3 regions of the Nocardia sp. JCM 38205 genome follow, and region 2 is predicted to be linked to each of the others. Evidence: riboswitches for the same ligand, from Rfam matches in the RefSeq annotation. Region 2 holds a riboswitch; each other region holds the start of a gene.
The links. Region 2 has a riboswitch for cobalamin ahead of AC4HOU_RS19800 (FecCD family ABC transporter permease). Riboswitches for the same ligand answer to the same signal wherever they lie in the genome.
Positions count from the first base shown of each region.

Region 1: another riboswitch for cobalamin. It lies ahead of metE (5-methyltetrahydropteroyltriglutamate--homocysteine S-methyltransferase); the one in region 2 lies ahead of AC4HOU_RS19800 (FecCD family ABC transporter permease).
Region 3: another riboswitch for cobalamin. It lies ahead of AC4HOU_RS12890 (CbtB domain-containing protein); the one in region 2 lies ahead of AC4HOU_RS19800 (FecCD family ABC transporter permease).

Region 1 is NZ_JBYHFL010000001.1:1,279,733-1,290,048, reverse strand. Features, by position in the region: gene prpB (methylisocitrate lyase) at 1-318, shown strand, start outside; gene AC4HOU_RS06020 (bifunctional 2-methylcitrate synthase/citrate synthase) at 324-1,445, shown strand; gene metE (5-methyltetrahydropteroyltriglutamate--homocysteine S-methyltransferase) at 1,912-4,179, opposite strand; cobalamin riboswitch at 4,329-4,512, opposite strand; gene AC4HOU_RS06010 (glycosyltransferase family 2 protein) at 4,662-5,543, shown strand; gene AC4HOU_RS06005 (pyruvate carboxylase) at 5,729-9,127, shown strand; gene rsmD (16S rRNA (guanine(966)-N(2))-methyltransferase RsmD) at 9,124-9,717, shown strand; gene coaD (pantetheine-phosphate adenylyltransferase) at 9,721-10,206, shown strand; gene AC4HOU_RS05990 (GtrA family protein) at 10,274-10,316, opposite strand, start outside.
Region 2 is NZ_JBYHFL010000005.1:183,532-193,847, forward strand. Features, by position in the region: gene AC4HOU_RS19755 (DUF2567 domain-containing protein) at 1-511, opposite strand, end outside; gene bsaP (biotin synthase auxiliary protein BsaP) at 547-762, opposite strand; gene bioB (biotin synthase BioB) at 775-1,788, opposite strand; gene AC4HOU_RS19770 (TetR/AcrR family transcriptional regulator C-terminal domain-containing protein) at 1,952-2,542, shown strand; gene AC4HOU_RS19775 (LLM class flavin-dependent oxidoreductase) at 2,601-3,950, opposite strand; gene AC4HOU_RS19780 (ABC transporter ATP-binding protein) at 3,947-4,693, opposite strand; gene AC4HOU_RS19785 (ABC transporter permease) at 4,669-5,532, opposite strand; gene AC4HOU_RS19790 (ABC transporter substrate-binding protein) at 5,532-6,623, opposite strand; gene AC4HOU_RS19795 (alpha/beta fold hydrolase) at 6,690-7,844, opposite strand; cobalamin riboswitch at 7,910-8,036, shown strand; gene AC4HOU_RS19800 (FecCD family ABC transporter permease) at 8,088-9,119, shown strand; gene AC4HOU_RS19805 (ABC transporter ATP-binding protein) at 9,116-9,994, shown strand; gene AC4HOU_RS19810 (ABC transporter substrate-binding protein) at 9,991-10,316, shown strand, end outside.
Region 3 is NZ_JBYHFL010000003.1:247,768-258,083, reverse strand. Features, by position in the region: gene ispD (2-C-methyl-D-erythritol 4-phosphate cytidylyltransferase) at 1-48, opposite strand, end outside; gene carD (RNA polymerase-binding transcription factor CarD) at 51-539, opposite strand; gene AC4HOU_RS12925 (copper chaperone PCu(A)C domain-containing protein) at 1,029-1,772, shown strand; gene radA (DNA repair protein RadA) at 1,870-3,240, shown strand; gene AC4HOU_RS12915 (DUF4232 domain-containing protein) at 3,258-3,926, opposite strand; gene AC4HOU_RS12910 (carbonic anhydrase) at 4,049-4,672, opposite strand; gene AC4HOU_RS12905 (HhH-GPD family protein) at 4,774-5,685, shown strand; gene AC4HOU_RS12900 (alpha/beta fold hydrolase) at 5,800-6,684, opposite strand; gene AC4HOU_RS12895 (antibiotic biosynthesis monooxygenase family protein) at 6,764-7,084, shown strand; cobalamin riboswitch at 7,122-7,274, shown strand; gene AC4HOU_RS12890 (CbtB domain-containing protein) at 7,306-7,509, shown strand; gene AC4HOU_RS12885 (CbtA family protein) at 7,500-8,294, shown strand; gene AC4HOU_RS12880 (OsmC family peroxiredoxin) at 8,449-8,892, opposite strand; gene AC4HOU_RS12875 (SRPBCC family protein) at 8,953-9,408, opposite strand; gene AC4HOU_RS12870 (DMT family transporter) at 9,469-9,789, opposite strand; gene AC4HOU_RS12865 (FMN-dependent NADH-azoreductase) at 9,789-10,316, opposite strand, start outside.

The DNA.
Region 1 (10,316 bases), on a different contig from region 2:
GACGAGAGCGAGTTCGCGAAGTTCCGTGCGGCGGTGGATGTGCCGCTGCTGGCCAATATGACCGAGTTCGGTAAATCCGAGTTGATCTCGGCGGGCACGCTCGAGGCGATCGGCTTCGACGCCGTGATCTATCCGGTGTCCACGCTGCGGCTGGCCATGTTCGCCGTCGAATACGGGCTGCGTGAGATCGCTTCCACCGGAACGCAAGCCGGGTTGTTGGACGCCATGCAGCACCGGTCGCGGCTCTACGAACTGCTGGAGTATCAGCGCTACAACGACTTCGATTCCGGAATCTTCAATTTCACCGTGAGTGAGTGATCGATATGACCGAGATCAAGAAGGGCCTCGCCGGCGTGGTGGTGGATACCACCAGTATTTCGAAGGTGGTGCCCGAAACGAATTCGCTGACCTACCGCGGGTATGCCGTGCAGGATCTGGCGCGGCAATGTTGCTTCGAAGAGGTCGCGTATCTGCTGTGGTACGGCGAGCTGCCGAATGCCGGGCAGCTGGAACTGTTGTGCCAGCGTGAACGGGCGCAGCGGCGCGCCGACCGGTCGATTCTGTCGCTGGTGCAGAAGATGCCCGACAGCTGCCACCCGATGGATGTGGTGCGCACCGTCGTCAGCTATCTCGGGTCCGAGGACCCGGCCGAGGATCTGTCCGGATCGCCAGGCGACAAGGCGCTACTGGGGAAGGCACTGCGGCTGATGGCAGTGCTGCCCACCGTCATCGCCGCCGATATGCGCCGCAGGCGCGGCCTGGAACCGATTGCGCCGCATTCACATCTGGGATTCGCGGAGAACTTCCTGAACATGTGCTTCGGGAAGGTGCCCGATCGGCGGATCGTGCAAGCCTTCGAAACCTCGCTGATCCTCTACGCCGAGCACGGATTCAACGCCTCCACCTTCGCCGCGCGTGTGGTGACCTCCACCCGCTCCGATATCTACAGCGCGGTGACCGCCGCGATCGGCGCCCTGAAAGGCCCGCTGCACGGCGGCGCCAATGAAGCCGTCATGCGCGACATGCTCGCCATCGGTGAACCCGAACGCGCCCCGCAATGGTTGCGCACCAAACTGGCGAACAAAGAGAAGGTGATGGGCTTCGGCCACCGTGTCTACAAGAACGGCGATTCCCGCGTCCCCACCATGAAAGCGGCCCTCGACGACGTCACCGAAGTGACCGGCGGCCAGAAGTGGGTGCGCATGTACTCCGCACTGGAACACACCATGGCCGAGGCCACTGGCATCGAACCCAACCTCGATTTCCCCGCAGGCCCCGCCTATTACCTGATGGGCTTCGACATCGAGATGTTCACTCCCATCTTCGTCATGAGCCGCATCACCGGCTGGACCGCCCACATCATCGAACAGACCCAGTCGAACGCCTTGATCCGCCCGCTGTCGGCGTACGTCGGCGTCGAACAGCGGGAACTGGTCGTCGCCTGAGACGCGCTGCCGCCGGCGAACCGCGAACAGCTCATCGGAGTTGTTCGCGGTTTTCGCGCGTTGCGACCGACCTCGACGTGGTCCGATTTCTGCCGTCGACGCCACGATTTCGGCGTGTCGTACGGTGCGTCGAAAATTGTTGACGCCGACGGGAACCGAATCCCCATCCGGTCCGTCCAACCTGGCGAAACGATCGAATCGACAGGTGAGGAGGGGCAGGCACATGGAGCGGAATCAGGGGTGCAGGGCGCTGTGGCGTGGGGTGGTGGCGCCGGATGCTCGGGACCGGCCGGTGTTGCGGGTCGGGCGTCGGTGTCAGGGATGTGTGATCAAGCGTGCTCGGCGTAAGGAAACGGGGGCTGCGGGGGAGACGGAGGGCTGAAGGGCGTGCGGCAGCAGGTGGCCGATGTGAGGCTGGGCCACGCCTTTCGGGGCGTGGCCCAGCTCGTTCACCCGGTCCGGCGGATCAGCGCACGGCGCGGGCGGCGGCGACCATATTGCGCAGCGAAGCCTCGACCTCGGCGGTGCCGCGGGTTTTCAGGCCGCAGTCGGGATTGACCCAGAGGCGTTCGGCGGGCACGGCTTTCAGCGCGGCTCGCAGCGACGCGGTGATCTCCTCGACACTGGGTACGCGCGGGGAGTGGATGTCGTAGACGCCGGGGCCCACGCCGAGATCGAAACCGGCGGCATTCAGATCGTCGAGCACCTCCATGCGTGAACGCGCCGCCTCGATGGAGGTCACGTCGGCGTCCAGGCCCGCGATCGCATCGATCACCTCGCCGAATTCCGAATAGCACAGATGTGTGTGGATCTGCGTGGAGTCGGCGACGCCGGAAGTCGCCAACCGGAACGCCCGCACCGACCAGTCCAGATAGGCGGGCTGTTCGGCGGCCCGCAGCGGCAGCAACTCCCGCAGCGCCGGCTCGTCCACCTGAATGATCCGGATGCCGGCGTGTTGCAGATCCACGGTCTCGTCCCGGATGGCCAACGCGACCTGCCTGGCCGAATCCGCCAGCGGCTGATCATCACGGACGAACGACCAGGCCAAGATGGTCACCGGCCCGGTCAGCATGCCCTTGACCGGCTTCTCGGTCAGCGATTGCGCGAAGGTGATCCAATCGACCGTCATCGGCGCGGGACGCACCACATCACCGAACAGGATCGGCGGACGGACGCAGCGGGTGCCGTAGGACTGCACCCAACCCAGCTCTGTCGCCGCGAATCCGTCGAGCTGCTCGGCGAAATACTGCACCATGTCATTGCGTTCCGGCTCGCCGTGCACCAGCACATCGAGCTCCAGCTTCTCCTGCAGGGCGATGACGTCGGCGATCTCGTCGCGCATCCGCTGCTCGTAGGCGGCGCGGTCGATCTCGCCCGAACGCACCGCGGCGCGGGCCGACCGAATCGCCGAAGTCTGCGGATACGAGCCGATGGTGGTGGTGGGCAGCAGCGGCAGCTCGAGCCGTTCGCGTTGCAGCTGCCTGCGCTGTTCGGCCGGCGCCCGCCGCACCGCGTCGGGACCGAGGGCCGCCAGCCTGGCCCGCACCTGGCCGTTGCTGATCCGTGGATCGGCCGCACGGCTCGCCGAAGCCGCACGCGCAGCGGACAATTCATCGGCGATCGTCGCGGTGCCCGCGCTCAGGCCGGTGGCCATCACCCGCACCTCGCCGACCTTTTCCGCACCGAAGGCCAGCCACGAACGCAACGCGTCGTCGAGCCCGGTCTCGACCGCCAGCGAGTACGGCACATGCAGCAGCGAGCACGAGGTCGATACCGCCACCGACTTCGCGCAGCCGAGCAGTGTGCCGAGGGTGCTCAGTGCGGCATCGAGGTCGGTGCGCCACACATTGCGTCCGTCGACCACACCGGCCACCAGCAGCGTGTTCGCCAGTGCGGGCACCGCCGCCAGCTCGCCCACTTCGGTGCCGGAGACCAGATCGACCGCGAGGCCTTCGACGTCGGTGCCCGCCAGTGCCGCGAGCGCGGGGCCCGGGGTGCCGAAGTAGGTGGCCACCAGCATCGCCGGGCGATCACCGGACGCGGTGAGCTCGGTGTAGACCCGCCGAACCACGGCCAGCTCGTCCTCGGTCAGATCGGTGACCAGCACCGGTTCATCGATCTGCACCCAGTGCGCGCCCGCCCCGGCCAGCAGGCTCAGCAGTTCGCGATACAGCGGCACCAGCTCGTCGATGCGCTCCAGCGCGGCCGCCCCGGCCGTCTTGGCCAGCTTCAGGAAGGTGACCGGCCCGATGATCACCGGCCGCGCGGGCACGCCGAGCTCGATCGCCTCGCCCAGCTGGTCGAGCACGGTCTCCGGATGCAGGGTGAACGTGGTCTGCGGTCCGAGCTCCGGAACCAGGTAGTGATAGTTCGTGTCGAACCACTTCGTCATCTCCAGTGGTTCGACCGCGTCGGTACCGCGCGCGGCGGCGAAATAGCGGTCCAGCGGGGCCTCGATACCGGCCACGCGCGGCGGTAGCGCGCCGAGCAGCACGGCGGTGTCGAGCATCTGGTCGTAATAGGAGAAGGTGCCGACCGGGATCGAATCCATTCCGGCATCGAGTAATTCGGTGTACTGGGCACGACGCAGCTCGCGAGCCACCTCGTGCAGTCGAGCAGCGTCGATGCGCCCGGCCCAATAGGACTCGGTGGCGCGCTTGAGTTCCCGGCGTGGCCCCACCCGGGGAAGCCCGAGAACCGTTGCGGTGAACGGGTTGTGCGTAAGAACAGTCACGGTGTTTCTCCAGTGCTGAGTTGCGGCGGGCGATCGCCGATTCGGGTACGCACGGCACCGATGAGCCCCGGACGACCCGGCAGACGGGTCGGGTATTGGCAACACAGGTGGCGAGCGCCCGGTCCACGAGGCGATGGCCGCCGGATACGGCGTATCCGGCACAACGGGCAGGTCTTCGGACTCGCGGGCACCGGCCGATTCGGCCGACCTACTGGCCGTCGCTTCCCAGGCGGTGTGCCCAGTGCTGATGACGGCGGTCGTTCCCACTCACCGCTGCGGGACAGTCCCGGATTTCCACCGGGTTCCCTCTCACCCGCCAGGGGCGGGCTTCGACGCCGGGGCGGACGTTCGGGGCTCCTTGTCGTCCGGCCGGCGAACCAGCTGCGGTGCCCACGATAGTCGGGGCAGCGCTCCGGTGGTGAGCCGCCCATCCCTGACTTAACCTAAACACCTGTCTTTCACAACGGCGAGGAGGAGGAGCCGTGCAGGCACCGAAACCACCGATGACCTCGGTCGTCATTCCCGCGCACATCGCCGGCGATACCGATCGCGGGCATCTCGACGAGCAGCTCACGGCACTCGCCGAACAGGACTACGACGGCGAGTTCGAGGTCGTCGTCGCGGACAATCGCAGCGCACTCGGCCTCGAAGCTCATCTGGCCGGGCACCCGCTGCGGGAACGGCTGCACCTGCGCTGGGTCGCCGCGTCGGAGAGGGCCGGCGCGGCGTACGCCCGCAATGTCGGCGCCGAGTACGCCACCGGTGATGTGCTGCTGTTCTGCGATCACGACGACCGCGTGCAGCCGGACTGGATGCGTCGCATGCTCGCGTTCCTCGACGAAGGCTACGACCTGATCAGCTGTGCGGTCGAAGGCCGCTCGCTCAATGCCGGCAACCGGCGGGGCATCGCCGAGGTGCCCGAACCGGATCGATTCCAGCCGCCCGGAGTGTTCGCCCCGGTGATCGTCGGCTGCGCGATGGCGTGCCGAGCGAACGTGTATCGCAAACTCGGCGGGATCGACGTCACCTATGCGGCCAATGAGGATCTCGCCTTCGGCTGGCATGCGCACCGGGAAGGTTTCCGTACCGGGTTCCTGCCCCAGGCCTTGGTCGCCTATCGCTATCGCCGTGGGTTCCGGCCGGGCTATCGCCAGGGACGTGCGCGCGGTATCGGCCTGGCCCGGCTGAATGCCGAATTCCCCGGTAACGGTCTGCCGGAGATCCATCTGCCGGAGGTGCTGATCCGCCTGCTCCGGCTCGCGTTCTCGCGTGGGCTGACCGGCGAAGAGCGTGGTCTGCTGATCGGCGTCGGGGTGGGCCAGCTGCGTGGTGGCCTGCGGTACCGCACTCTGCACTGGTGGTGACCGGCCAGTAGGTAACTCACCAGTAGCTATGACCCGGCGTTCATCGCACGTTCCGCCGGGCGGTGCGGTGAGATATGACGGCCGGGTGAACGCAACTTCGCAACCATGCAAGGACCGGTTGTGAAGATTGCTGCGAAGGGGACTTCCCTGTCGGCCCACGGTGCGAGGGCGGGTACCTTAGGTCAATGTTCTCGAAAGTCTTGGTTGCCAACCGCGGCGAAATCGCCATCCGCGCCTTCCGTGCGGCCTATGAACTCGGCATCGGGACCGTGGCCGTCTTCCCGCATGAGGACCGCAACTCGGTGCACCGCCTGAAGGCGGACGAGGCCTATCAGATCGGCGAGGAAGGCCACCCGGTCCGGGCATACCTGTCCATCGACGCCATCATCGAGGCGGCCAAGACAGCCGGGGCCGACGCCATCTACCCCGGGTACGGCTTCCTGTCCGAGAACCCCGACCTCGCGGCCGCCTGCGCGCGGGAGGGCATCACCTTCATCGGCCCCTCCAGCGAGGTGCTCGAGCTCGCCGGTAACAAAGCGCGCGCGATCGCCGCGGCCAAGGCGGCCGGGCTTCCGGTACTGAAATCGAGCGAACCGTCGGCAAATGTCGAAGAGCTGCTCGCCGCGGCGGAATCGATGGAATTCCCGATCTTCGTCAAGGCCGTCGCCGGTGGTGGTGGTCGCGGTATGCGCCGGGTCGCCGCGCCCGCGCAATTGCGCGAATCCATCGAAGCCGCCTCCCGCGAAGCCGAATCGGCCTTCGGTGACCCGACCGTCTTCCTCGAACAGGCGGTGGTGAATCCGCGCCATATCGAGGTGCAGATCCTGGCCGACACGCAGGGCAATGTCATGCACCTGTTCGAACGCGACTGTTCGGTACAGCGGAGGCACCAGAAGGTGATCGAGCTCGCCCCCGCGCCGAACCTCGATCCCGAACTGCGCGAACGCATCTGCGCCGATGCGGTGGCCTTCGCCCGCGAGATCGGCTACAGCTGCGCTGGCACCGTGGAGTTCCTGCTCGACGAGCGTGGCAACCACGTCTTCATCGAGATGAACCCGCGCATCCAGGTCGAGCACACGGTGACCGAGGAGATCACCGATGTGGATCTGGTGCAGTCGCAGCTGCGCATCGCCGCCGGTGAATCGCTCGCCGATCTGGGTCTGAGCCAGGACACCGTCGCCATTCGCGGCGCGGCCATGCAGTGCCGGATCACCACCGAGGATCCGGCCAACGGCTTCCGCCCCGACACCGGCCGCATCACCGCCTACCGCACCCCGGGCGGCGCGGGCATCCGGCTGGACGGCGGCGCCAACCTAGGCGCCGAGATCGGCGCCTACTTCGACTCCATGTTGGTCAAGCTGACCTGTCGGGGCCGCGATTTCTCCACCGCGGTCGCGCGGTCCCGGCGTGCGCTGGCCGAGTTCCGCATCCGCGGCGTCACGACCAACATTCCGTTCCTGCTGGCCGTGCTCGACGACCCGGATTTCCGGGCGGGCAAGGTCACCACGTCGTTCATCGACGAACGGCCGCAGCTGCTCGACCTGCGCCGGTCCGCCGACCGCGGCACCAAGATCCTCGAATACCTGGCCGACGTCACCGTCAACAAGCCGCACGGTGAACGCCCGACCGCGGTGTACCCGCACGACAAGCTGCCCGCCATCGACCTGTCGGTGCCGCCGCCGGACGGTTCGCGCCAACGACTGCTGACGCTGGGCCCCGAAGGTTTCGCGCGGGCACTGCGCGAACAGGACGCGGTCGCGGTCACCGACACCACCTTCCGCGATGCGCACCAGTCCCTGCTCGCCACCCGGGTACGCACCGGCGGACTGCTCGCTGTCGCCGGCCACGTCGCCCGGCTGACCCCGGAGCTGCTGTCCATCGAAGCCTGGGGCGGCGCCACCTACGACGTCGCGCTGCGGTTCCTCTACGAGGACCCGTGGGAGCGACTGGCCGCCCTGCGCGAGGCGATTCCCAACATCTGCTTGCAGATGCTGCTGCGCGGCCGCAACACCGTCGGCTACACGCCGTACCCGGAGAAGGTGACCAGGGCCTTCGTCTCCGAGGCGACCGCCACCGGTATCGACATCTTCCGCATCTTCGACGCCCTGAACAACGTCGACCAGATGCGTCCGGCCATCGACGCGGTGCGCGAAACCGGTACGGCGATCGCCGAAGTCGCGATGAGCTACACCGGCGATCTGTCCAACCCGGACGAGAACATCTACACCCTCGACTACTACCTCAAGCTGGCCGAACAGATCGTCGACGCGGGCGCCCACGTCCTCGCGATCAAGGACATGGCAGGCCTGCTGCGTGCCCCCGCGGCCGCGACCCTGGTCTCGGCGCTGCGCAGCAATTTCGATCTGCCGGTGCACGTGCACACCCACGACACTCCCGGCGGTCAGCTGGCCACCTATCTGGCGGCCTGGCAGGCCGGGGCCGACGCCGTCGACGGCGCCAGTGCCGCGATGGCGGGCACCACCAGCCAGCCCGCGCTGTCCGCGATCGTGGCGGCGGCGGCCAACAGCCCGCACGACACCGGCCTGAGCCTGCAGAACGTCTGTGATCTGGAGCCGTACTGGGAGGCGCTGCGCAAGGTGTACGCGCCGTTCGAATCCGGTCTGCCCGCGCCGACCGGCCGCGTCTACACCCACGAGATCCCGGGTGGCCAGCTGTCGAATCTGCGTCAGCAGGCGATCGCGCTCGGCCTCGGTGATCGTTTCGAAGAGGTCGAGGCGAAATACGCTGCCGCCGACCGGCTGCTCGGCCGGCTGGTGAAGGTGACGCCGTCGTCGAAGGTCGTCGGTGATCTGGCGCTGGCGCTGGTCGGTACCGGCGTCGACATCGAGGACTTCGCCGCCGACCCCGGCCGCTACGACATCCCGGATTCGGTAATCGGGTTCCTGCGCGGCGAGCTCGGCACGCCCGCCGGTGGCTGGCCCGAACCGTTCCGCACCAAGGCGCTGGCCGGGCGCGGCACCGCCAAGCCGGAAACACCGCTCACCCCCGAGGACGAGGCCGGGCTGGCGGGTACCTCCGAGCAGCGGCGCGCCACGCTCAACCGGCTGCTGTTCCCAGGGCCCACCGCTGAATTCCTCGCCCACCGCGACAAATACGGCGACACCACCGGCCTGTCCGCCAACCAGTTCTTCTACGGCCTGCGGCGCGGCGAAGAACACCGCGTGCAGCTGGAGAAGGGCGTCACCCTGCTCATCGGCCTGGAGGCGATCTCCGAGCCCGACGAACGCGGCATGCGCACGGTGATGTGCATCCTCAACGGCCAGCTGCGGCCGGTGTCGGTGCGCGACCGCTCGGTGGCCAGCGAGATCCCGGCCGCGGAGAAGGCCGACAAGAACAACGCGGGCCACATCGCCGCGCCGTTCGCCGGTGTGGTGACCCTCGCCGTCTCCGAGGGCGACACGGTGGCGGCCGGCGACACCATCGGCACCATCGAAGCCATGAAGATGGAAGCCGCCATCACCGCGCCGCGCGCGGGCCTGGTCGGCCGCGTCGCCATCGGCAAGGTGCAGCAGGTCGAGGGTGGTGACCTGCTGGTCGAGCTGGCCGTGCGCGAATCCGAATGACCCGCATCGTCGCCGGGACCGCGGGCGGGCGCCGTCTGCGCGTCCCGCCCGCGGGCACCCGGCCCACCTCGGATCGGGTGCGCGAGGCGTTGTTCAGCGCGATCGATGCCCGGCTGGATCTGGAGGGTGCCCGGGTGCTGGACCTGTACGCCGGGTCCGGTGCGCTCGGGCTGGAAGCGCTCTCGCGCGGCGCGGCGCGGGCGATGCTGATCGAATCCGATCGCAAGGCCGCCGCGGTGGTGCGCGGCAATATCGCCGATCTCGGACTGCCCGGCGCCGAGCTGCGTGTCGGGTCCGTGGCGAGCGTGCTGGCGCAGCCGGCGCCGGTCGAGTTCGACCTGGTGTTCTCCGATCCGCCCTACGATCTCGACACCGCCACCGTGATCGCCGATCTCACCGCGCTCGCCGGCAACGGCTGGCTCGCACCCGATGCGCTGGTGGTGGTCGAACGGTCCAGCCGTTCACCCGAGATCGACTGGCCCGCCGGATATTCGGCGCGGAAGCCGCGCCGCTACGGCGAGACCAGGATCGAGCTCGCCGAGTTCGATGGCGCCCCCGCCGAACCCGGCCCCCGGCCTGCTAGCGTCTGACTCATGGCAGGAGCGCTGTGCCCGGGCTCGTTCGACCCGGTGACCAATGGACATATCGACGTGTTCAATCGGGTGGCGGCCCAGTTCGACGAGGTCGTCGTCACCGTGATGATCAACAAGAACAAGAAGGGCATGTTCAGCGTCGACGAGCGCATCGACATGCTGCGGGAGGCGACCGCGCATCTGCCCAACGTGCGGGTGGAATCCTGGGCCGGTCTGCTGGTGGATTTCGCCCGTGAACAGGGCATCACCGCGATCGTCAAGGGGCTGCGCGACGCAGGCGACTTCGGCTACGAACTGCAGATGGCGCAGATGAACAAGAAGCTGTCCGGTGTAGACACCTTCTTCATCGCCACCAACCCGGCGCTCAGCTACCTGTCCAGCTCGCTGGTCAAGGAAGTGGCGACCTACGGCGGCGACGTCAGCGACATGCTGCCGCCCGCGGTGCACAAGCGGCTGCTGGATCGAATCGCCGAGCGCGCGAACTGACCGTACTCACGACGTCGCCCCGGACACCACCTCGGTGGGCCGGGGCGACGTCGTCTGGCAGGTGAACTCAGAAGACCAATCCGCGCAGCGCCAGGAAACGCAACCCGCCG
Region 2 (10,316 bases):
CGGCCAGGAACAACACCACCAGCGCCGCGATCAACGGCTGCGGCACCAGGGCGAGCCAGGTGCCGACCTCCGGCGGCAGGGCCACGATCTGACTCACCGGCGGATCGGTGGGGCGCGGATGGTTCGCATCGGCGATGTACTGGCCGAGCAGTGCCATCAGCCAGCCGCCCGCCAGCGATCCGAACAGCAGGCCCGCGAACGCGATGGGCCCGCGCACCCGCCGCCACCGCCATGCGCCCACGGCCGAGACCAGCCCGATCACCGCGCCCACGCAGACGAAGATCGCCACCGCGTCGAACCGGTGCGCGCTCTCCCCGGTGAGCGCCGCGCCTCGTCCCGGCTGCACCACGAGCAGCTGTTCGGCCGGCGCGAGCAGCGCCCACACCACCGCCCCGACCAGGTTGGCGACGATGACGGCGGCCGCGATGACGCCCGCCGCGCCCACCTCGCGGCGCACGGCAGCGCCCGGTTCCGCCGTCACGGGGTGGGCTTGCGTAGACGCTTCGACCATGTGCGCGATTATGACCGACCGCCGCGGCCGCGGCCCTAGCGGCGCTCCAGGCTGCTCGAATCGGTCACCCCGTGCCGGGAGCATTTGGCCCACCAGCCGTCGGGGTTGACCTGCACGATCATCCTGCGCCCGCAGTGCTCGCAGAACCGCGGCGGCTCCAGACCCAGCTCGGCGGCCTTCGGGATCGGGTCGTCGAGGCCCGGCACGATCCGTTTGCCGGTGAACGGGTTGTAGCGCTCGTCCATCTCCATGACCGCCGACCGTCAGATGGTGTCGTTGAGCGCCTTGATCGGCATCTTCAGCTCGCCGAGCAAGTCGAGGTCGCTCTCGGCGGGGCGGCCGAGCGTGGTCAGGTAGTTGCCGACGATGACGGCGTTGATGCCGCCGAGGATGCCCTGCTTGGCGCCGAGATCGCCGAGGGTGATCTCGCGGCCGCCGGCGAAGCGCAGGATGGTGCGCGGCAGCGCCAGCCGGAACGCGGCCACCGCACGCAGCGCATCGGCGGCAGGCAGCACCTCGAGGTCACCGAAGGGGGTGCCCGGGCGCGGGTTGAGGAAGTTCAGCGGGACCTCGTCGGGCTCCAGTTCGGCCAGGTTGGCGGCGAATTCGGCGCGCTGTTCCAGGCTTTCGCCCATGCCGAGGATGCCGCCGCAGCAGACCTCCATGCCGGCCGCACGCACCATGCGCAGGGTGTCCCAGCGCTCCTCCCAGGTGTGGGTGGTGACGACGTTGGGGAAATGCGAGCGCGAGGTCTCCAGGTTGTGGTTGTAGCGGTGCACGCCCATGGCGGCGAGTTGGTCGACCTGTTCCTGGGTGAGCATGCCGAGCGAGCACGCGACCTGGATGTCGACTTCATTGCGGATGGCTTCGACACCGGCGGCGACCTGGGCCATCAGCCGCTCGTCCGGGCCACGCACGGCCGCGACGATGCAGAATTCGGTGGCGCCGGTCTTGGCGGTTTGCTTGGCGGCCTCCACCAGGCTCGGGATGTCGAGCCAGGCGGCGCGCACCGGCGACTGGAACAGGCCCGACTGGGAGCAGAAGTGGCAGTCCTCCGGGCAGCCGCCGGTCTTGAGGCTGATGATGCCCTCGACCTCGACCTCCGGCCCGCACCACTTCATCCGCACGTCGTGGGCCAATGCCAGCAGGTCCTCGAGCCGGTCGTCACCGAGCTTCAGTACCTCGAGAGTTTGCTCCTGGGTGAGCCCGACGCCGCGCTCGAGCACCTGCTCGCGGGCGATGGCCAGAATGTCGGTGGTCACGGGTGCCTGGGTCACTGCACGAATCCCTTTCATCCGGCCGGGGCGCGGCCGTCGACGGCCGATCGAGAGGGCGTTCACACTGGAAGGAGTGTGCACACTGAACCGACCCGGCAACTTGAACGGTGTTCAGGATAGGCTAGCTCGAGAGTGAGACACAACACGACGGGAGGGTTCCAGCGTGCAACTGCACCGGTCCGATGTGGTCGACGGCGCCATCGCCATCCTCGACCAATACGGTCTCGCCGACCTCACGATGCGTCGCCTGGCCGGATCGTTGCGCGTACAGCCGGGCGCCCTGTACTGGCACTTCCCGAACAAGCAGGCCCTGCTCGGCGCGGTGGCCGACCGCATCCTCGCGCCCATGGAGGATCCGCTGACGGCCACCGACTGGCCCGGCCAGCTCACCGAACTCGCGCACCGGCTGCGCAACTGCCTGCTGGCCTACCGTGACGGCGCCGAACTCGTCTCGGCCACCTACGCCTCGCGGCTGACCACCAGCAAGGGCCGCGAGCGTTTCGCCGGCGCCGCCATCCGGGCGGGCATGCCGCGCGCCGAGGCCGAACTGGCGGCGTTCACGCTGCTGTATTACGTGCTCGGGCACACCGTCGACGAGCAGTCGCGGATGCAGATGGATTCGGCGGGCGCGCTCGCCGACGCGGCGTCACCGCTCGAGCAGACCGAATCCATCGACCCCACAGCCCGTTTCGATTTCGGACTGCAGTTGTTCGTCGGCGGTATCCGGCACCTGCTCGGCTCACGCGTGCGCTGAGCGGGCCGGCGCAGTGCTCGCGCGCCGGCCCGCTCGGAGCCGGATGGCTATCGGGCGCTCACCGGGCCAGTGCGGGCCGTCGCGCGAACCGGCTCTCCGGACGCGGCAACCCGAAGTGATCGCGCAACGTGGTCCCGCGGTATTCGGTGCGGAACAGCCCGCGCTCACGCAGGATCGGCACCACGGTCTCGGTGAACGCCTCGAGCCCGCCCGGGTAATACGGCGGCATCACATTGAATCCGTCGGCCGCACCGTGCCGGAACCATTCTTCGATGGTGTCGGCCACCTGTTCCGGTGTTCCGGCGACGACCCTATGCCCGCGCGCACCGGCCAGCCGATACAGCAGTCCACGCACCGTGGGACGCTCACGCTCCACGATTCCCGCCACCACTTGCAGGCGGCTCTGGGCGTTATCGGTGACGTCGCCGGCATCGGCGAACAATTCGTACGGCACCGGCTCGTCGAGCGCCAGATGCCGCAGGCTCTTGCCCGCGATGCTCTCCAGCTGCGTCAGACCGTATTCCGGCACGGTGAGCTCGTTGAACTCCCGTTCCAGCCGCCGCGCCGCCGCTTCGGTGTCGGCGATGAACGGGCTGATGCCGGGCAGGATCTTGACGTGCTCGGGATCGCGGCCGAAGCCGCGCGCCCGCTCCTTGATGTCGCGGTAGAACCGCTGCGCGTCCTCGAGCCGCTGGTGCGCGGTGAAGATGGCCTCGGCGTAGCGGCCCGCGAAGGCGCGGCCGTCATTGGACGCACCGGCCTGCACCAGCACCGGATAGCCCTGCGGCGTGCGCGCGGAGCTGAACGGGCCACGCACGCGCAGGTATTCGCCGTTGAAGTCGATCCGGTGGATCTTGTCCGGGTCGGCGTAGCGTCCGGCCGCGCGGTCGAACACGATCGCGTCGTCTTCCCAGCTGTCCCACAGCGCGACCACCGCGTCGACGAATTCCCGTGCCCTGGCATAGCGTTCGCGATGATCGGGGTGCCGGTCGAGACCGAAGTTGGCCGCCGCCGCCTCGGTTCCGGTGGTGACGATGTTCCAGCCCGCGCGGCCGCCGGAGATGTGGTCGAGCGAGGAGAACAGCCGCGCCAGGTTGTAGGGCTCGTAGTAGGTGGTCGAGGCCGTCGCGATCAACCCGAGATGCGTTGTCGCCGCGGCGATCGCGGTGAGCAGCGTGATCGGCTCCAGCCCCGGCGCGGCATTGAACTCGACGTTGGTGCGCAGGGCGGGCCCGTCGGCGAAGAACACCGCGTCGAAGGTCGCGGCCTCGGCGGTGCGGGCGATCTGCTGGTAATAGGACACGTCGTAGATCCGGTCGGCGCCGCTGTCGGGATGCCGCCAGGCCGCCTCGTGATGGCCGGCCGGGTAGATGAACGCGTTGAGACTCAACTGTCGCTGCTCGGTCATGACGCCTGCTTCACCTGCGCTGCCTGCGGCTCGACACCGAGCCCGCCGAGCAGCTCCTCTCGATACTGCGCGAAGGCCGGATCGCTGTGCCGGCGTGGGTGTTCCAAATCTATGCGGCGGTCCAGCACGATGCGCCCCGCTTCCAGGACGAGTACGCGATCGGCCAGCGACACCGCCTCGTCCACATCATGGGTCACCAGCAGCACGGCCGGAGTGTGCTTGGCGCACAGCTCACGCAACAGCGCATGCATCCGGATCCGGGTGAGCGCGTCGAGCGCGCCGAAGGGCTCGTCGGCCAGCAGCAGGGCCGGTGCGCGCACCAGCGAACGGGCCAGCGCCACCCGCTGCTGTTCACCACCGGACAGCTCGCGCGGCCAGGCCTTCTCCCGGCCGGCCAGGCCGACTTCGGCGAGCGCGTCCCGGCCGCGGTCGGCGGCACCGGGCCCGGTCAGCCCGAGGGTGACGTTGGCGAGCACCCGTGTCCACGGCAGCAGCCGCGAATCCTGGAACACCACCGCCTTTTCCGCGGGCACCGACAACTCCCCCGAGCCGGGCACACCGTCGTCGAGTTCGGCCAGCGCCCGCAGCAAGGTGCTCTTCCCGGAGCCGCTGCGGCCCAGCAGCGCCACGAATTCACCGCGCGCGATATCGAGATCGAGGCCGTCGAGAACCACCCGCTCACCGAAGCCGCGAGTGAGCGCGCGGGCCCGGACGAGGTTCAGTCGCCGAGAGTCTGCCGCCATGACAGCGCCTTCCTTTCCACGGTGCGTACCGCGAGATCGCCGAGCAGCCCGAGCAGGCCGTAGATGACCAGGCCCACCACGATGACGTCGATCTGGCCGTAGGTGCGGGCCTGGGTCATCAGATAGCCGATGCCGCTGGTCGCGTTGACCTGTTCGACCACCACCAGCGCCAGCCAGGAGATGGTGACGGCCAGCCGCAGCCCGGTGAAGAACCCGGGCAGCGAACCGGGCAGGGCGATGGTGCGGATGAACGCCGTCCGCGACAGGCCCACCGTCTCGGCGAGTTCGACATAGCGTGCGTCGACGCTGCGCAGATGCGCGTGGGTGTTGATGTAGACCGGGATGAGCACGCTGGTGGTGATGACGATGAGCTTCATCTGCTCGCCGATGCCGAACCACACGATGAACAGCGGGATCAATGCCAGCGTCGGGATGGAGCGTTTGATCTGGATCGGCCCGTCCACCAGTGCCTCACCGAGGCGGCTGAGCCCGGCGATCAAGGCGAGCACCACCCCGATGACCACGCCGAGCACCAGACTGATCCCGGCCCGTTGCAGCGAGGTGAGCAGGTTGGATTGCAGGCGGCCGTCGGCGATGAGCTCGCCCGCGGTCTGCGCGACCGTCCACGGCGCGGGCAACGTCTCCGGGTCGAGCGCACCGGAGGCGGACCCGGCGATCCACGCGGCGATCAGCAGCGCGGGTCCGAGCGCCGCGCCGAACGGGATCGCCCGGCCCGGACCGAGCGTGCGGCGGGTGCGCTTGCGTGCGGCGAGCGCGGGGGTGGATGCGGTGCGCGGTACCCGTCCGACGACGCCCGCGCGTGCGGTATGGACAGCCATCAGTTGCTCCCGGTTGCGAAGCCGGCGCCGACCTGGCCGACGGTTTCGGTGATGACGGCGTCGAATCGCAGGTCGATGCCGTCGGCGGCGTCGACCTTGCGCGGCAGTTCGCCGGCGGCGTCGATGACGTCGATGGTGGCCTGCTGGCGATCGATCAGCTGCTGGTCCAGATGCGGGAAGGTGATGGTGCCACGCGATTCCACGATGCGGGTGGCGTCGTCGAGGCTCACCTTCTGGTTGTCCACGTAGTACTTCTGCGCCCATTCGCCGCGGTGCTCGTTCACCCACTGCCACGACCGCACGTACGCGGCCACCAGCGCCCGCACCGCGGCGGCCTTGGCCGGATCACGCACCACCTCGCGGCGCGCGTACAGATAGGTGAGCCCCGGGTAGGTGCCCTCGGTTTCCTCGGCCGGGATCAGCGAGGTGCCCGGAGTGCGCAGGAACCGGGTGGTGTTGGGTTCATTGAGCGGCGCGAGATCGACCTGGCCGGTGCGTACCGCGTCCAGGAATTCGGCGAGCTGGATGCGCACCAACTCCACGTCGGAGGTCTGCAGCCCGGCCTTGTCCAGCAAACGCAGCACCGCCGCCTGCTGTGAGGTGCCCTCGGCGTAGGCGATCTTCTTCCCCTTGATCTCCGCGGCCGTGCGCACCGAGACACCGGGCGCCACCGCGAATCGCAAAGCGCTGGGATCGATCTGCGCCGCCGCGACGATCGGCACGTCCTGTTTCGCGGCGAGGGCGTGGATGGGCGGGACATCGCCGACCCAGGCGGCGTCGGCGGCCCCGGCGCGGAACGATTCCAGGATGGCCGGCCCGCCGACGAAGTTGGCGAACTCGACCTCGAACGGCAGCTTGTCCAACTCGCCCGAGAGCAGCAGTTGATGGCGCAGCAGTTCGGATTGGTCGGCGAGGACGAGCTTGGTGCCCGGCGGCACCTCGGTGGGCAGCGGCCCGTCGACGACAGACCCCGCCTCCGTCGTGTCGGAGGCACATCCGGTCAGCGCGAACGTCGCGAACGATACCGCGGCGAGCAGGAGGGCGGCGGTGCGGCCGCGCGGGCCGGTGCGGGAGATACGAGGTCGAGCCATGCCGGAATTCAACAATCCGGGCCCGCCGCCGAACACCGTTAACGGCACCGTGATCCGAACTCGGGCTCACCGTCCGGCGTCGACGCGGTCGGCGCTCTGCTGTTCGAACCGTTCCACGAACGGCTGCACCTGCTGGGCGAGCACGGTGTTGTACTCGTGCGGGCGCTGCCGTGGATTGGCGTGGCCGGTGCCGTGCGGCAGCACCACCAGCAGCGCGCCGTCCACGCCGCCGACCTCGTCGATGAGCACCTGATGGGTGCGTTCGACGTCGACCACGTCGTCGCGGTGGGCGTCGTGCGGGCGGATGAACACGATCGCCGGCCGCGGCTTGCCGTCGGCGGGCTCGGACAGCGCGCGCAGGTTGTCGGCCGAACCACCGGCCACGATGGCCAGGAATTGGGATTCGATCAGGCCGTTGCTGGCGGCGTCGGGGTTGAAGATCTTGTCGCGCAGCACTTCGGCCACCACATCACCCAACTCGGCGACGCGGATACCGGGGACGCCCTCGCGGTCGACGAAACGTTCCCGGCGCGCATAGGTTTCGACGGTCAGGCGCAGCGTGCGGCTCTCCCTGGCACCGGGCAGCCAGCCCATCCAGCGCACCATGTCCTGGCCGCGGCCGCGTTTGTCGGGTCGTACCGCGTCGAGGTCGAGCGGGGTGCAGTCGAGCAGCACCGCGACCAGGCGCAGCTCGCTGCCGGTGTGGATGTGCTGGCCCACCTCGAGCGCGATCACCCCACCCATGCTGTGGCCGGTGAGCACGATATTGCGGATCCCGGACATCACCGCGGCCCGGATGATCAGATCGGCGATCACCTTGGTGTCGATACCGCGATTGTCGTAGCGGATCGCCCACACCACGCCCATCGTGGCCAGTGCGGGCAGCGCCTCGGCGGTGTCGGAGGCGTTGAGACCGCCCAGACCGACCATGTCGACGACGGCGGTATCCCAGTCCCCCGGATCGGCGGGCGCGGAGATCGGCAGCAGCGACGGCTCGGTGCCCGCCAGCCGCGCCCGCTCCGGCGCGACGTCGTGTACCCAGTACTGGACCATGCCGATCAGCACGATCAGTACCAGCGCACCGACCCGCGACAACACCAACCGGGTGCGGCGCAACGTCGTCCAGTTGTGCCCGAGCCGGGTCTCGGCCAATCGGGCCCGCCGTCGCGCGTCGGCCCAGTCGGTGACAGTGGACGGGTGTCGATCGTCCAGCGGCGACATATTTTCACTGTAGGCACGGCGCGCGAACCTCTGCCATCGCCGCGACCCGGCGCCACGGCGAACCGGACCGATCGGTAGAGTTCGGCCTCACCCTCGGTGGGTGCGGGAATCCGGTGCAAATCCGGGACGGTCGCGCCACTGTGAGCGCCCACTGCGGGCGCGAGTCAGACCTCCCCCACCGGACGAACTCTGGAGAGGCCGCGACTTGCCTGTGGAGCGCTGTTCATCGATGGTGCGTGCGCGATGACTCGTGTCAGCACCGCTGTCGTCGTCCCGTTGCTGCTGGCCGCGCTGGCCGCGGTCATGGTGCTGGCCACCGGATTCGGCGCGGAATCGCTTCCGGTATCGGGCGTGGTCGAGGTCCTGACCCACCGCCTGAGCGGCCGGATTCCGCCGGATCCCGGCCTGGACACCATCGTCTGGCAGTTGCGGGTGCCGCGCACCGTGCTGGCCGCGATCGTCGGTGCCGGGCTGGCGCTGGCCGGTGCGGCCATGCAGACGCTGGTACGCAACCCCTTGGCCGACCCGTTTCTGCTCGGCGTGTCCTCCGGCGCCGGGGTCGGTGCCGCGGCGGTGATCACCTCGGGTGTGTTCGCGGGGGCGGGGATCTGGGCATTGTCCGGTGGCGCGCTGATGGGCGCGTTCGCGGCGGCGGCGCTGGTGTTCATGATCGCGGTGACCCAGGGCGGGCTGACCCCGCTGCGGCTGGTGTTGACCGGCACCGTGCTGGCCTCGGCATTCTCGGCGCTCACCAGCTATCTGATCTTTCGCAGCACCGATCCGGCGGCCGCGCAGTCGGTGCTGTTCTGGCTGCTGGGCAGCCTGGCGGGGGCGGACTGGACCAAGATCGCGGTGCCGCTGGCGGTGGTCGCGGCCTCCGCGGTGGCGCTGATCGCGGCGTCGGGCTGGCTGGACGCGCTGCATCTGGGCGCCGATTCCGCCGGTTCCCTCGGGGTTCCGGTGCGTGAGCTGCGGATCGCGCTGTTCGTGCTGCTCGCGGTGCTGGTGGGTGTGCTGGTGGCGGTGTCGGGCGGGATCGGCTTCGTCGGCCTGGTGGTGCCGCACGCGGCGCGCCTGGTGGTCGGGCCACGCCATCGCACGCTGCTGCCCGCCTGCGCGCTGCTGGGCGCGCTGTTCCTGGTGATCGCCGATGCCGCGACCCGAGTCCTGGTGCGCCCCACCGAGATACCGGTCGGGGTGTTGACCGGGCTGATCGGCGCGCCGGCGTTCCTGATCCTGATGGGCCGGCGTCATTACCGGTTCGGTGCGTCGTGAGCAGCGCGTTCACCGCGGCCGAGGCCGGCGACCGGAGCGGCGGCGAGACCGCTGGACGGCCGCAGCCTTCGATGACCGCGAGCGCCCCCACCGGCGGGGCGGTCGTCGCCGTGCACGATCTGGCCTGCGGGGCCGGGCGGCGCGAGGTCCTGACCGGCGTCGGCTTCGAGGTCCGTGCCGGCGAGATGATCGGCATCGTCGGGCCGAACGGCGCGGGCAAGACCACGCTGCTGCGCACGCTCGCCGGGCTCACGAAGCCGCGGCGTGGGCGGGTGCTGGTGGGCCCGGACGACCTGCACGCCCTCTCGCCCCGCCGCCGCGCGCGCACTGTCGCCCTAGTGGCGCAGGACGAACGCCCGCCCGATGATCTGCTGGCCTGCGAGGTGGTCGCGCTCGGCCTGACGCCGTATCTGCCGCCGTGGGGTGCGGGTTCGGCGCGCGAACGCACGGTCGTCGACGACGCGCTGGCCGCGGTCGATCTCGCGGGATTCGGCGACCGCCCGGTGCATCGGCTCTCCGGTGGCGAACGTCAGCGTGTGTTGCTGGCGCGCGCACTCGTGCAGGACACTCCGGTGCTGCTGCTGGACGAGCCCACCAATCATCTCGACATCACTCACCGGCTCGAGCTGCTCGCCCACGCCAGGCGCCTGGGCCGCACCGTGATCGCCGCGCTGCACGACCTGACGCTGGCCGATCGCTACTGCGACCGGGTGCTGGTGGTGCACGAGGGGCGGGCCCAGCCGCTGGAGCCACCCGAGATCGCGCTGCACGCCGACGTCATCGACGCCGTGTTCGGGGTGCGGGCCACCCGCGTGCCGCATCCCGAGACGGGCGAGAACCATCTGTTGATCACTCCGCGAGAGGCGGCGCCATGAAACACCCGATCCGAATGCTCTGCGCGGCGGCGCTGGCGGTGACGCTGGCCGCCTGCGGCAACCCCCAGGCGGCCACCGGCGATCTGACCGTGCGCAATTGCGGTGTGGAGTCGAGCTTTCCGGCTCCCGCGCAGCGCATGTTCGTCAACGACAGCAATATGGTCTCGATGGTGCTGGCGCTCGGCGCGCAGGATCAGGTAGCCGCGGTGTCGAGCATGCAGCAGGACATCACCGTGCTGCGCGAGCACTACGGCGACGCCGTGGACCGGCTCCGTTCCGTGGCCGACGAATCCCCCTCGCGGGAAACGGTTCTCGCGCAGGG
Region 3 (10,316 bases), on a different contig from region 2:
GGCAGGCACCAACGCGACCACGCGGCCGCGGCCGTCAGAGCTGTTCACGGTCAGGAAGCCGCTGCGAGAACCTCGTCGAGCAGCGTCTCGGCCTTGCCGTCGTCGGTTCCCTCGGCGAGCGCGAGCTCACCGACGAGGATCTGCCGGGCCTTCGCCAGCATCCGCTTCTCGCCCGCGGACAAACCGCGGTCCTGCTCCCGACGCCACAGATCGCGGACGACCTCGGCCACCTTGTTCACATCGCCGGAGGCGAGTTTCTCCAGGTTGGCCTTGTAGCGGCGGGACCAGTTGGTCGGCTCTTCCGTATGTGGCGCACGTAGCACCTGGAAAACCCGATCGAGACCTTCCTGCCCGACGACGTCGCGGACGCCGACGTATTCCGCATTCTCTGCGGGAACCCGAACAGTCAGGTCACCCTGGGCGACCTTCAGGACCAGATACTCTTTCTGCTCACCCTTGATGGTGCGAGTCTCGATAGCTTCGATCAGCGCCGCTCCGTGGTGGGGGTAAACGACGGTGTCTCCGACCTTAAAAATCATGTGTCCCGTGCCCCTTTCGATGTTCACAGTTTAACATGCGGCTCGATAACGGCGCGATCAACTGTGCAGGTCAGGGCCACAACGGGCCGACCTCGGGGCTTGACAGAATCTGCGCGATGTGCATTGCGTTGCGCCAGAACGAGTTACCTCCTGGCACTTCCAGCGCCGGGAAACCCAGCGGGACAGTAGCACTGCGCACAGCCGCGCGCACAACCGCGAATCGTGATCACCCCGAGACAACGCTTCCGCGCGTCGCCCGTCGCGCCCCGCGGGCGGGCGCGCCGCGACGGGCGAGCTTCCGCTTTCAGGCGGAACTCGCGCACGCACGCGGCCGGGCGCACCACCGCACGCACCTACGCGCGGCCCGGCGCACCCGCCTCCGCGCCCAGGCGATCCGGACCCGACACATACTCCCCGCGCGCCCGGTACTCCCGGCCAACTACTACAGTCCCTAGTTGGAGTGAGCCCGCTCGACATGGAGGACAACCCGTGACTGCCCTGAAAGCTGTGACCGCCCCGGCGGCAGGTACGACCCCGCGGCGTCGCATGGCGATGGTTGCCGCCCTCGCGGCCGGCGCGGCGCTCGCCCTGACCGGCTGCAGCGCCGGCCAGATCTCGCAGACCGCCGACCAGGTGGCCGCGATCAACGGCAACCATGCCGACGTCGGCAAGATCTCGCTGCGCAACGTGCACATCGTCTACCCGCCCAGCGGCGAGCACACCAATGCCACGGGCGGCAAGGCCGTGCTGGCGCTGTCGTTCGTCAACACCAGCGAGACCACCGCCGACGAGCTCACCAAGATCAGCACCGATCTGGGCGAAGTGAAGATCACCGCCCCCGGTGGCGGTTCGACGCTGAAGCTGAAGCCGCAGCAGACCGTCGTGGCCGCGGGCGCCGACGCCACCGCCGCCGCGGGTGAGCACGGTTCCTCCGACGAGCACGGCAGCTCCGGCGAGCAGCACGGCACCGAGACCACCACCGCAGCGCCGACCACCACCACCGCTGCTCCGGCCGCCGCCGAGGGCGAGGACCCCGAGGCCGATCCGGCGCGCATCGAGATCACCGGTCTGACCAAGGACATCACCCCCGGTCTCACCTACACCGTGACCTTCGACTTCAAGGAGAACGGCACCGTGCAGATGCAGGTGCCGGTCGACGCGGGCACCGTGGCCGAGCGCCACGAGTCCGACCTGTCGCGCGCCAGCGAAGGCGGTGCCAAGGGCGGGCACTGAGCCCCGATCCACAGCGCAACGGCCGTCGCATCCTCGGATGCGGCGGCCGTTCGCCGTTGCGGGGCGGCGTGTCGGTGCGGATGCGTAGGGTGCGCGTGTGGCGAAGAGTAAGCAGGTGTTCCAGTGCTCCGCGTGCGGGCACGAGGTCGCCAAATGGGTGGGCAAGTGCCCCGACTGCGGTGCCTGGGGCACCGTGGAGGAGATCGCTCCCTCGGTGGCGGCGCCCGCCGGGCGGCGGGCCATGCTGCCGAGTACGGCCGCCTCGCCGATCTCGCAGGTCGATTCCCAGCTCACCGCGGCTCGGTCGACCGGTGTGGCGGAGTTGGACCGGGTGCTCGGCGGTGGCGTCGTCGCCGGGTCGGTGGTGCTGCTGTCGGGCGAGCCGGGGGTCGGTAAGTCGACGCTGTTGCTCGAGGTGGCGCATCGGTGGGCCGCCGCTCGGGACGAGCGCGCCCTGTACGTGACCGCCGAGGAGTCGGCGGGGCAGGTGCGGTTGCGCGCCGACCGCACCGGGGCGGTGCACGAGCGGGTGTATCTGGCGGCGGAATCGGATCTGTCGATCGTGCTCGGACATGTCGAGCAGGTGCGCCCGACGCTGCTGGTTGTCGACTCGGTGCAGACCATGCTCGCGCCGGACACCGATGGCGTGATCGGCGGCGTCACCCAGGTACGCGCGGTGACGGCGGCGCTCACCTCGCTGGCGAAATCCAGTGGAATCGCCGTGCTGCTGGTCGGGCACGTCACCAAGGACGGCGCGGTCGCCGGCCCGCGCACCCTCGAGCACCTGGTGGATGTGGTGTTGCAGTTCGAGGGCGACAAGAACTCCACCCTGCGAATGGTGCGCGGCATCAAGAACCGCTTCGGCAGCGCCGACGAGGTTGGCTGTTTCGAACTGCACGACGACGGCATCACCGGCGTGGCCGACCCGTCGGGGCTGTTCCTGCACCACCGCACCGATTCGGTGCCGGGTACCGCGGTCACGGTCGCGCTCGACGGTAAGCGCCCGCTGGTGGGCGAGGTCCAGGGCCTGACCGTGGACACCCAGGTGCCCGCGCCGCGGCGCGCGGTGAGCGGACTGGACTACAACCGGGTCGCGATGATTCTGGCGGTCTTGCAGAGCCGTTGCGGGTTCTATGTCGGCAAGCAGGACATCTATGCCGCGACGGTCGGCGGTATGCGATTGGTCGAACCCGCCGCCGATCTGGCGGTGGCGCTGGCCATCGCCAGTTCCGCGCGCGATACCGCCATCGAACCCGGCTGGGTGATCCTCGGCGAGGTGGGCCTGGCAGGCGAGGTGCGCCGGGTCACCGCGACAGCCCGGCGCCTCGCCGAAGCCGAGCGGCTCGGATTCACCACCGCGATCGTGCCGCCGGGAACCGATGCGAAATCGACGCCGATGAAGTTGATCGAGGCGACGTCATTGCGCGGCGCGATCCGGATGGCCGGCCTCGGCAAGGGCAAAGGCTGACCGGTGGTGCCGAGGGCCTAGGCGATGTTGAACGGCTCCGGCGCACTGCGGATCGCGCCCAGCTGCGCCACCACGGTGTACGCGCCCGCAGGAACCTGCACCCGCTCCCCCGCGCATTCCGGCTGCGAGGTCGCGCCGGTCCAGGTGACGGTGAAGGCGGCCTGCTCGCCCGGCTGCAAGGTGCGGACATCGGGCTCGCCGTCCGGATAGCAATCGGTGCTTGCCCACAGCCGCCGCTGGCCGTCGAGGGTGTGCACGGAGACCTGCTGGAGGCCCGAACCCGTATCGCGGGTGCAGGGATCGGCGGAGATATTGGTGATGACGATGCCGAAGACCGGCTGCTCACCCACCCGATAGGTGGGCTGGGCGACCGTCACCTTCACCGCGAGCGACTGATCCGAGCATTGACCGGCCGCTACCGGCGCGCCGCTGCTCGGGGTGCCGGAGCCGGACGGCGTGGACGATTCGGCCGCGGCTTCCTTCTTCGTCGAAGCCTGCCCCGCCGGCTTGTTCGTCTCGGTCGACGACGTCGCCGCCGTCTGGGTATCGCCGGGCGAATCCCCGCCCCGCGATACCGCGACCACCAGCCAGATCACCAGCACGAGCGCGACGACCAGTACGCCGATGGCAAAAACACGTCGCCGCCAATAGATCTCCGGAGGCAGCGGTCCATTCGGTTCCAGCACGAGTCAACGGTAAGCGCACCGCTCGGCACAGCAACTCAGGGGCACGGCGTGTCGGGCCGTCAACCGTGTCGACGACGCCCCGCGCACCCGCCGAGAGCTGGGCGTATGTGAGCGTTCGCGGCTCAGGCGACCTCGCCGATGTCACCGAGCGAGCTGTGCAGCTTGGCCCTGCCGTCGGCCAGGGTGTAGGTGACGCACGCGATCGCGAGCTGCCCGCTGGCGACCCGGTCGGCGATGATCGACGAACGCTGACGCAGCAGTTCGGCGGTCTCCTGGACGTGGCGCGCTTCGAACTCGTCGACGGTGGACAGTCCTTCGCGGCGGCCGAGCAGCACCGACGGGGTGACGCGCTCGACCAGACTCCGGATGAACCCGCCGGGGACCTCGCCGCCGTCGAGGGCGTCGAGGGTGGCCTTCACCGCGCCGCAGCTGTCGTGGCCGAACACCACGATCAGCGGCACGTTGAGGATCTGCACGCCGTATTCGATGGAGCCGAGCACCGACGAGTCGACGACGTGGCCTGCCGTGCGCACCACGAACATGTCGCCGAGGCCCTGGTCGAAGATGAGCTCGGCGGCCACGCGGGAATCACCGCAACCGAAGAGGATGGCGGTCGGATGCTGACCGCCGACGAGCTTGGCTCGATCCGCGGCGCCCTGATTAGGATGCAACAACGTGCCGTTGACGAAACGGTCGTTGCCGTCGCGAAGGGATTTCCAGGCGCTGATCGGGTTCGACTGAGGCATGTGTCCATTTTGCACAGATCGTGTGTTACCGACGAGTCGGTTCCCGTTACGGGGCCGCTAACACCGTCTGGCCAGGCCCGAACGAACGCGGTGAGCAGCAGGTGAGGACGACGCCCGAGACAGCGACGGTGGACCCGGACGCCCTACTGGACTGGTACCGGGCCACCGCGCGCGATCTGCCCTGGCGCCGGCCGGGCGCGAGTGCCTGGCAGATCCTGATGAGCGAGATCATGCTCCAGCAGACGCCGGTGGCGCGAGTCGAGCCGATCTGGCGGGAATGGGTGGCGCGCTGGCCGGTGCCCTCGGCCATGGCGGCGTCCTCGCAGGCGGAGGTGCTGCGGGCCTGGGGCAAGCTCGGCTATCCGCGCCGTGCGCTGCGGCTGCACGAATGCGCGCGGGTGCTGGCGAGCGAGCACGGTGATCGGGTGCCCGAGGACGTCGAGGTGCTGCTCGGCCTGCCCGGCATCGGCGATTACACCGCCCGCGCCGTCGCGTGTTTCGCCTATGGGCAGCGAGTTCCGGTGGTGGACACCAATGTTCGCCGGGTCGTTGCCCGCGCGGTACACGGGCGCGCCGATGCGGGTAATCCTTCGGCGAGGGATCTGCGCGAGACCGAGGCGCTGCTGCCCGCGTCGGTGCCGAGGGCCGCGACCTTCTCCGCCGCTCTGATGGAACTGGGCGCGCTGATCTGCACCGCCCGCTCCCCCGGCTGCGACAACTGCCCGCTGCCGCGGTGCGCGTGGAACGAGGCGGGCAGGCCCGCTTCGCAGGTGGTGCGGCGCACGCAGAAGTACGAGGGCACCGACCGGCAGGCCCGCGGCCGGCTCATGGACGTGCTGCGTGATGCGGCCGGGCCGGTGGAACGGGTGCGGCTCGACATGGCATGGACCCGGGACCCGGGCCAGCGTGACCGTGCCCTGGATTCGCTGCTGGTGGACGGGCTGATCGAGCAGACCGCCGACGGGCTGTTCGCGCTGGCGGGCGAGGCCGGGCACCGCGAGCCCGGGAGCTGAGTTCGCGCACGAACCCGAGAACCGGGGCCGGCCGACGCACCCGGAGCCGGGCTCGAGCTCGCCGATACGAACCGGGGCCGAGCCGGCCGAGTGGAGCCCGGTCCGAGTTGACGCTCAGCACGTCTCGGTATCGGTCGCCGCTCTCGAATTCCCTGGGCCGACCGCCCGTTCGCCCGCATTGTGCGCATCGTCGACGCGACCATTCTCGGCAGTCCGAGTCCTCGCGGAGCAGTCGACGGCACCGTTCGATTCCTCGGTCCCGAGCACCCCGCCGAGGAACCGGGTCACCTCCGCCCGATAACGCTCGGGCTGATCGTCGTGCACCAGGTGGCCCGCGTCGGGGACCAGCACGTATTCGGCCCCCGGATGGACCTCCGCCATGGCGCGCATCTGGCCGGGCGGGGTGATGGTGTGTTCGCCCTCGATCAGCAGGGCGGGCACGCGGATCGTGCGCCACTGGGCCCAGAAATCGCGCGTGCCCCATTCCTCGGAGATGTCGCGGAAGGTGGAGACCGAACCGTGCAGCCGGTAGCCGTCGGGGCCGTGGTCGAAGGAGGCGAGGAAGTAGCGTCCGGCGACGGGGCCGAAGAAGTCGAGCACCGCCCGCTCGTCCGGGAACGGCTGCGGCCAGGCCTCGATCATGGCCGCCCAGTGCGCGGCCGTTCGGCCGGTGAAATCCGGGGCCATATCCTCGACCACCAGCGCTTTCACCCGTTCGGGGAACTGCGCGGCGAACATCCAGGCGTGCAGCCCGCCCATCGAGTGCCCGATCACCACCATCGGCTCGGCGATGGGCGCGGTCGCGGCGGCCAGATCGGCGACGAACGCCTCGGTGCTCAGTTCGGCGGGGGCCGGCCTGCCGTGCCCGGCGGCATCGAAGGTGTAGACGTGGCCGAAGCCGCGCAGCCAGTCCAGGTGATCGCGCCAGGTGCGGGCGCTGCCCATCAGGCCGTGCAACAGCAGCAGCGGCGTGCCCGTCCCGCCTTCGTCGTACAACACGTCCGCGATTGTGCCGCACCCATCGGTGATACCGGTCGCACCCGGCCGCGGTCGCGGGGCAAGGGGGCACAATCGTGGCATGTCTGTTGTGAAGATCAATGCGATCGAGGTTCCCGAGGGCGCGGGCCCCGAGCTGGAGAAGCGGTTCGCCCACCGGGCACACGCGGTGGAGAACTCGCCCGGCTTCCTCGGTTTCCAGCTGCTGCGTCCGACCGCGGGCGAGAACCGGTACTTCGTGGTGACGCAATGGGATTCGGAAGAATCCTTCGCCGCCTGGCGCGACGGCCCGGCCCGCGAGGCGCATGCGGGCCAGCAGCAGAAGCCGGTCGCCACCGGTGCCTCGCTGCTCGAATTCGAGGTCGTGCTCGACGTCGCGGGCAAGGCCGCCTCCGCGAGCTGACGCCCCATTCGCCACGGCAGCCGTCGCCATCCGATATTGACGACGGCCGCCGCGGGGTGTCACAGTTCGAGGGACAAACGCGTAGGTGACGCGGGAATCCGGTGCAAATCCGGAGCGGTCGCGCCACTGTGTTCCAGCCACCGGGTTCGGTGCCGGAAAGCCAGACACCGGCACCTTCGCGACCACTTCGACGGGACGCGTTTATCCCAAGGAGGACTGCAATGGCCTTCGTGCACACCCCTGGCGTATCCGCCCGGGTCACCGATTCCCTGGCCACCGTGCTCATCACGGTCGGTGTCGTTCTGCTCGCTCTGCTCACCCTCTACCTGGTCGGATTCGATCAGGGCGCCATCTCGCGCAGCGGGATGTTCATGCATGAGCTGATGCACGACGGACGCCACCTGCTGGGTCTTCCGTGCCACTGATCGGAACTCTGCGCACCCTCTTGCTTCGTGGTCTGCTGGCCGGCCTGATCGCCGGCCTGCTGGCGGGCACCGTCGGCTATTTCGTCGGCGAGCCCAAGGTGGAGGCGGCCATCGCCATCGAGGAAGCCGGCGCGGCCGCCGAATCCGGCGGACATTCGCACGGCGAACAGCCCTCCGCCGGTCACTCCCATGGCGACGAGGAAGAACCGCTGGTCAGCCGTAGCGGCCAGAAGGCGGGCCAGTTCCTCGCGCTCGGGCTGGCCGGGATGGCGTTCGGTGCGATCTTCGGTGCCGTCGCCCACGTCGCGCGGCGCTACACCGCGCTGTCGGGGCCGAAGCTGGCCCTCGGGCTCGGCATCGGCGGCTGGGCCGCGATCATCGCCGTGCCGTTCTTCAAGTACCCGGCCAACCCGCCTGCGGTCGGCGATCCGGAGACGATCAACGACCGGACGCTGCTGTGGCTGGCGGCGGTGCTGCTCGGCCTGGCCGCCGTCGGGGCGGGCGTATACGTCTGGAAGCTGCTGGCCGGCCGCCCGGATACCCTCCGGCTCACCGCGGGTGTGGCCGCCTTCGTGCTGCTCACCACCATCGGCTACATCGTTCTGCCGGGCGTGAACGAGGTGGGCGCCGACTTCCCGGCGAGCCTGCTGTGGGAGTTCCGGATCTCCTCACTCGCGGTCTCGACGACGCTGTGGGCCTGCCTCGGCCTCGGCTACGCCATGCTCACCGAGTTCGCCGGCCGCACCGATGCCCCGGTGCGAGAGGCGGCTACCGCCGCGGGCTGATCCCGCATCGAGAAGCACACAGGGCAGTGTCGGTATCCGTGACCGGCACTGCCTTTTCGCCGGAGGTTCCGGGCTTCCCGATTCGGGCGGTGCGGCCTTCGCGCCGATGGCCGCCCGGGCTTTCCGTTGCGGAATGGACCCGGGCGGTGCCGACTCACGACTCCAGTGCGGCGTCCAGGGTGATGTTGTCGACCCCGGCGAGGGCCTTGCTGACCGGGCAACCGGCCTTGGCGGCTTCGGCGGCGGTGCGGAAGCCGGCCTCGTCGAGACCGTCGACGCGGCCGCGGACGGTGATCTTGACTCCGCTGATGCGGAAGCCGCCCGCCGGATCCGGCCCGAGGGTGACGTCGGCGGTGACGTCGAGGCTGCGCGGGGTGGCGCCGGCATTGCCGATCTCGGCCGACAACGCCATCGCGTAGCAGGACGAATGCGCGGCCGCGATCAGTTCCTCCGGGCTTGTGGTGCCCTCGGCGTTGTCGGCGGCCCGCTTCGGGAACGACACGTCGTACTTGCCTGCGCCCGAGCTGGCCAGCTCGACCTGTCCAGTGCCGTCCTGCAGGCCGCCGGTCCATGCGGTGCGCGCGGTACGTGTGGGCATCACAGTCCTTTCCACGATCGGTTTGTCGGTAGGTTCTCCGCTCGAACCTACCCGCACCGCTCAGACCGCGGCGGAAGTTCGTTTGTCCAGCTGCTCGAGGACGGCGGGCCACGCGGCGCGATGCCGATCGCAGGCTTCCTGGTTCGGGAACCCGCTGTGCCGCAGCTTGATTCGAATGCCGCGTGGCTGTTTCACGAATTCCACCCGGACCACGGTCTCCGCACCCTCGGTGCCGCCCGCGCCGGTGACCCAGGTCAGCTCGATGCGGCGGTCCGGCTCGAGCCGAAGGAAGCGACCGTAATGCGGGACGGGCGTGCCCTGATTGTCGGCTTCGAAGTAGAAGGGTTCACCCACCTGCGGGCGCATGCGAACCGATTCGGGGATCGCGAACCAGATATCGAAGCCCTGGGTCCAGGCCAGGTACAACAATGTCGGTGACGCGGTCATGACCCGTTCGACGGTGAGCTCGTGAGGCCGTGCCGACAGGTCCGGATAACGCACATGCTGATCGACCATCAGACCGACCTTACCCGCGCGCCCGGGCCCGTCCGACCGTTTGCGGCAGCGGTGATCCGATCATCCGGGATCGGTCATCTTGGCCAGCACGATCCCGCCGACGATCAGCGACAATGCCACAAATCTTCCCGCACTCAACGGATCACGATGCACGGCCACGCCGAGCACGACGGCCCCGACCGCGCCGATTCCGGTGAAGACCGCGTACGCGGTGCCGACCGGCAGCGTTTGCATGGCCCGCGACAACAGGTAGACCGCGAAGGTCCCGAGCGCGAAACACAGCAGGGTCGGCAGCGGGCGGGTGAAATTCTCCGTCGGCTTGATGGACTGCGACCACGCGATTTCCACCAGCCCCGCGAGGCCGAGGATCAACCAGCTCATCAGTACCGCCCGGCCAGCTCACGCACCGTTTTCAGGGCCAGGTCATAGGAGCGCTCATGATCGGCGCGCAGGTGCGCAAGGCCCGGATCGAGCCGGGAATTGGCCAGCTCGGCATTCACGAACACCGCATCGCGCACGGCGAAATGACCGGCGAAGAAATCGCGCAGAAAGCGTTCCTGATGGTCGTAGCCGGCCTTCGGTGAACCGGGCGAGTAGGCGCCGCCACGCGCGCTGGTCACCACGAACCGCCTGTGGCCCAGTGACATTCGCGGGAACGCCACCTGATCGATCCAGGCCTTCAGGACGGCCGGGATCGAATAGTTGTACATGGGCGTGCCGATCAGCACGACGTCGGCGGCGAGTAATTCCTCGAGCAGTGGCCCGGTGACGGACCAGGCCGCGCGCTGGGCCGGCGTGTGCGCCAATTCCCCGATGCGCTCCAGCTCGGTACTGCCGTTGGCCAGCACGAGATCGCACAGTTCGGTCCAGCCCTGGTCGATGAACGGCACCGGATCCAGTGCGAGATC